Linked DNA regions of Labilibaculum sp. DW002. Each later gene encodes a partner of the first gene's protein in a complex. Links are inferred from orthologs where the notes say so. Each region holds a gene or a part of one and is shown on either strand. Other genes may lie near its edges.

Region 1 (2,813 bases):
GACGTTTAAATTCAGCGATCACACCCGATGCACCTTGTTTGCTAATTGATTCCTTTGCCGAATAGCATTTGCGCTTGAAATTCTCACACTCCATCAATTGGAAAATTGGCGTTTGCTCTTTCTGAACGGCAACCTCAGCCAACTTTTGCTGAACAATCTTGTCTAATATATTTTGCTTTGCACTCATGCTTAGTTTCTCTTTGTCAGTTTTTGTAATACTTGGTAAGATTTACCCGAAAGCAATGCTTCTTCTGCTCTTCCAATGGCATCTGCTCTACTTATTTCTGGATGCAAACAATGAATTGCCAAGCCTGCATTAATCGTAACTACAGCATTTTGAGCTTCAGTTCCCTTACCGTTCAAAATATCTACAAATATTTTCGCTGCTTCTTCCACCGTTTCGCCACCATACAATTCTTCAGGGCTCAACTTTCTTTTCCCAAATGCCTCAGGTTCTAATAATTCTTCCATCTGATTACCAATCAGCTTCACCTTACCCGTTAAGGAAACCTCATCGTAACCATCAATGCCATGAATTACCGTAAAATTAGAATCCGTTTCTTGCAATAGGTATTGATACAAGCGAGCCAATTCCAAATCAAACACGCCCACAATCTGATTCTTTGGTCGCGATGGATTTACCAATGGCCCCAACATATTAAAGAAGGTTCTTACACCCAAATCTCTACGGATCGGTGCAATATTCTTCATTGCTGGATTAAACAAGGGAGCATGTAAAAAGCAAATTCCTGCCTCATCCAAATCTCTTTTCAGGTCTTCTTCCTTATTTTTAAACTGATATCCCAAATGCTCAATTACATTGGATGATCCACAAAAAGAAGATACGCCATAATTTCCATGTTTGGTAACTTTTTCTCCTGCTCCAGCCACCACAAAAGAGGCTAAAGTTGAGATGTTGAAGGTATTTTTCCCATCGCCACCAGTACCGCATAAATCAACGCCATTGTATTCCGATAGATCTACAGGAATACAAAGCTCTAAAAGTGCTTCTCTAAAGCCAGTCAACTCCTCAACGGTAATGCTTCGCATCATAAATACAGTAAGAAAAGAAGTAATCTGAAACTCGTTAAAATTTCCCTTTGTAATTTGAATCAAAACCTCTTTGGCTTCGTCCTTTTTTAAGGTTTTGTGTTCAAATAAATGATGTAATATATTGCGCATTCTGTTTTTTTTTATTTCTTATTAGCAATCAGCTTTCAGCTCTTGGCAGACAGCTTTTTTTTACTTGAGACTTGTTACTTTTAGCTTGGAACTTATCCTTTCAGCCAATTTTCAATCATTTTCATTCCTTCAGGAGTTAAAACCGATTCCGGATGAAATTGAACTCCCTGCACATCATATTCCTTATGGCGAATTCCCATAATCTGTCCTTCTGAATCTTCACAAGTAATTGTCAAACATTCTGGTAAATCTTCCTTCACCACATTCCAAGAATGGTATCTTCCTGCTTGAAACTCTTTCTCCAATCCTTGCAAAACGCCTTGATCATCATCCGTTCTAAAAACCGAAGTCGCAACTCCGTGATAAACTTTATCTAAATTTTCGATGCTACCACCAAAGACTTCGGCAATTGCCTGTTCTCCCAAACAAACACCTAATATCGACTTTGTTGCAGCATATTCCTTAATCACATCTTTTAAAATTCCAGCCTCGTCAGGAATCCCTGGGCCAGGTGATAATAAGATCTTATCATACTTCGCTACATCCTTCAATTCGATTTCTCGATTACGATGCACTTCAACATCCTTGGCTCCCAACTTACGCAAGTATTCCACCAAATTATAGGTGAAGGAATCGTAATTATCTAATACCAATATCTTCATATCCTATATGTTTACAGCGATAGCCAGTGCTTTACGCAAGGCTGCTAATTTGTTACTCACTTCGTTTAATTCACTCTCTTCGCTAGATTTTTCGACCACTCCTGCTCCTGCCTGAAAATACAAATGGTTGTCTTTACTCATAAAGCTTCGAATCATGATGGCTTGGTTTACTTCTCCATTGAAACCCAATGCACCAATGCAACCACCATAAAATCCTCTGGCAGTTGGTTCGTATTTATCAATCAGTTCCATTGCACGATATTTTGGTGCCCCTGATAAGGTTCCTGCAGGAAAGGTATCGCCCATTAATTGGAATGGATTGTAATCTTTTGGCAACTCTCCAGATACCTTCGAAACCAAGTGAATTACATGAGAGAAATATTGCACTTCACAGAATGTCTCTACTTTGATATTTGTTGCATCCCGACTCAAGTCATTTCTAGCCAAATCAACCAACATCACATGTTCTGCCTGTTCTTTTTCATCCTTCAGCAACTCCTTTGCCAATTCAGCATCTTTAACTGCATCGCCAGTTCTTTTGAACGTACCCGCAATTGGATGAATGTAAGCCTTGTCGTTCTTGATTTCTATTTGCGCTTCAGGTGAAGAACCCATAATTCGGTACGATCCGTAATCAAAATAAAACAAATAAGGTGACGGATTAACCGATCGTAAAGCACGATACAAATTAAAATCATCACCCTTGTATTTTTGAGAAAACTGACGCGAAAGAACGATCTGAAATACATCGCCTCTTTTACAGTGCTGCTTTCCTTTTGTCACCAAATTCTTGTAAGTTTCATCATCCATATTGGATTGCTCCTCACCTTCTAAGGAAAAAGTAAAAGCAGGTAAGTTTCTATTTCTCAACAAATCAGAAACTTCTCTAATTCTTGACTCTTCACCATTCTTTACCAGTTCAATAATCTTCAAAGTATTGTTAAAATGATTTACCTCGATGATAAAGCG
Region 2 (2,868 bases), on another replicon or contig:
AAATAAATGAGAAACCGGAGCCTTTAACTTCTCCAATTTCGCAATAGAGATCAGTAAGTCCTTGCCTTTGTTAAGAATCAATTCACCTCTATTCTTTTCGATAACCTCATTGTAGATTTGCTCTACTTCGCGAAAACGACGAACATTCTCAGTCATGGTATTTCGAATTGCCGGGTTAATCTCTTCCAAAACCGGCATGATTTGATGGCGAATTTTATTTCTTACAAAATCAGTTTCTGCATTGGTCGAATCTTCACGGAAATTAAGCGAATTATCTTCTGAATATTCAAACAACTGCTTTCTAGTAAAAGGTAATAAGGGACGAACAATATTCCCTAATTTTGGCTTTATTCCAGATAATCCATGAATTCCTGTGCCGCGAGCCAAATTAATTAAAACTGTTTCAGCTACATCATCTGCATGATGACCAACGGCAATGTATTTATATTGGAAATTATTCCGAATTTGTTCGAACCAATTGTAGCGTAAATCGCGTGCTGCCATTTCAATAGAAACCTTATTTTCGGCAGCATATTTTTTAGTATCAAAATCCTTAGAATAAAAAGCCAATCCACGTTGATCAGCCAAATTCTTTACGAAATCAAAATCTCCATTCGATTCCTCATCTCTTAAGTGAAAATTGCAATGAGCAACCCCACATTCCACCTCCATTTTGCATAGTAAATCGAGCAATACGACAGAATCTACTCCACCGCTTACTGCCACTAATATTTTTTCGTCGCGATAAAACAATTTTTCTTCCTCTACAAAACGAACTAGCTTACGAAGCATGAATTAGAAATTAAAGTAATCGATTAATAAGAATGATAAAGTTAAGAAATCCTTAGTCTTTTAACACTTTCATAATGGCTTTTGCTTTTAACATGCATTCTTCGTATTCCTTTTCAGGCTTGGACTGCATCGTGATTGCACCACCAACCATAAACGAAAGATAATCATCTTTAGCGTTATATTGTATGCTTCTAATCACAACATTAAAATCAAAATCGGCATCAGGAGTGATATAACCAACAGCCGCTGAAAACAAACCTCTCTTAGCCACCTCGTATTTCTCAATCAATTTCATGGCACGAACTTTAGGGGCTCCCGTCATCGATCCCATAGGAAAGCTATGCTTTATGCAATCGACAAAATGTTTATCTTTCCTCAAGTCTGAAACCACAGTAGATATCATTTGATGTACCTGAGGAAAGGTATATATACCACAAAGCTCCTCAACTTTCACTGTTCCTTTGGCTGCTGTTCTCGACAAATCGTTTCGAACCAGATCTACTATCATGATATTTTCAGCTCTTTCTTTAGGATCGGTAAACAAATGCTCTTTTATCTGTTGATCTTCCTCTTGTGTTTTACCTCTTTTTGCAGTGCCTTTAATTGGCTGTGATATAATTTTCTTACCTACCTTTTTAATGTACCTCTCAGGACTAGCGGATAACAGAAATTTATTGCCCATGCAGTACAGACAGGAATAAGGAGTTGGCGAAACCTGCATTAATTTACGATAGGTTTGTCGTGGTCGAATGTAAGCTTCTTCTACATAAAACTCCTGACAAAAATTTACTTCGTAAATATCACCCAAACGGATGTGGTCTTTCAATTGCTGAACAGCAGTTAAATATTCATCCCTGCTAATACGTGAATTAATTTCAGCTACGCTTACTTTCTTCTCTTCAGGAATATCAAAAGCTTGAAGATTCTTCATTAAATCATAAATTTCCTCTTCTGTAAATTCCTCATCGAAATAGCGAACTTGTAAAGTATCAACATCTAATATGAAAACCCAACGCGGACGAAAAAAATTCATACTTGGCATGTCCAGTCCATCTAAATTAGCCGAACTTAAATTCTCAATCTCGTTTTTAAGATCGTAACCCAAATAGCCAAACCACCAATCTTTTGCATGATCAAGCTCTTTTTTAAAGGTTTCAAAACAATCTTTCTCTGGTTCAATAAGCTGAAGAGAATCAATACCTGCAACTAGTTCGTATGAATTATATTCCTTTTTTGAATTTGCTTTTTTATTTACATCATGACTGTCAAGTACAGCAATTCGATCAAATTTCTTACTCCACAACAACAACTGCTGCTTAAACTCAACTGTATTTGAAATATGAAAACTTAGGATTTTACGCATGGCGCAAATTTAAGGAAAAGATGCTTAGAATATCATCTCTTCTGCAAAATAGAAGAAATTTTCAGCAGTGTCATGAACTAAAGATTAATCTATCGTTTCTTCCTTCACCATACTGAAAGAAAAACCTTTGTCATCCTCTCCCAACACATTAATATGAATTTCCTGTTCTGAGAATTTCTTGTATTGAATTTTTTGAGGAAAGTCGTGCTTCTTATTTTCAAAGGAGAAACAAGAATCTATTGATTCATTTAAGGTGAAACTGACAGTTGCTCCTTCATTTTGATTGGAAACAGTTGCGCGATAAACAATCGATCCATTCTCGAATACAATCTGAAGTGTTTCTGAAACCTTCTTTTCCTCATCAATCAATTTATAGGAATAACCTTTTAGTTCGCTCGTACTAACTCGTTCCCAAACTTCATAGCTCTCTTTATCTTCGACTTTCCAGGTTCCTTCGAAAAATTCAAGATTCGATAATGGATTTTGCTGGCAAGAAATAGCAAGTAGACTTAGTACTGTGATTATTAGTGATTTCATATTATATCTATTCTAGAGTATTATTGTCCTTATCTAAAGATTATTTCAATCTTAATACCCTACCAATATAGAAATCTTTTTATTCACTCATATCAAAAAAGGCAACCATATAGGCTGCCTTTACTATTCAAATAGAATTGAAATATCTATAATTTCACAATTACTCGACCTCGGCT

Evidence for each region.
Region 2: the proteins of L3049_RS18730 (region 1) and L3049_RS06755 are in contact, whole or in part, in a solved structure (PDB 8RP0), measured with the Escherichia coli proteins. The link is inferred for Labilibaculum sp. DW002 from one-to-one orthologs.

The regions. Positions count from the first base shown.
Region 1 is NZ_JAKJSC010000007.1:93,677-96,489, reverse strand. What follows is about bases 60-2,795. They hold L3049_RS18730 (anthranilate synthase component II), read right to left. Parts: upstream 1,845-2,795; coding sequence 1,275-1,844; downstream 60-1,274. Other genes in these bases: L3049_RS18725 (anthranilate synthase component I family protein), read right to left, coding at 1,848-2,795; trpD (anthranilate phosphoribosyltransferase), read right to left, coding at 190-1,182; trpC (indole-3-glycerol phosphate synthase TrpC), read right to left, coding at 60-187. Also shown: more of trpC, read right to left, coding at 1-59; more of L3049_RS18725, read right to left, coding at 2,796-2,813. UniProt on the Escherichia coli protein: Part of a heterodimeric complex that catalyzes the two-step biosynthesis of 4-amino-4-deoxychorismate (ADC), a precursor of p-aminobenzoate (PABA) and tetrahydrofolate.
Region 2 is NZ_JAKJSC010000001.1:1,771,333-1,774,200, forward strand. The notes cover bases 1-2,791. They hold L3049_RS06755 (anthranilate synthase component I family protein), read right to left. Parts: upstream 2,156-2,791; coding sequence 845-2,155; downstream 1-844. Other genes in these bases: tilS (tRNA lysidine(34) synthetase TilS), read right to left, coding at 1-792; L3049_RS06760 (DUF6265 family protein), read right to left, coding at 2,240-2,692. Outside these bases: L3049_RS06765 (YhdH/YhfP family quinone oxidoreductase), read right to left, coding at 2,839-2,868. UniProt on the Escherichia coli protein: Part of a heterodimeric complex that catalyzes the two-step biosynthesis of 4-amino-4-deoxychorismate (ADC), a precursor of p-aminobenzoate (PABA) and tetrahydrofolate.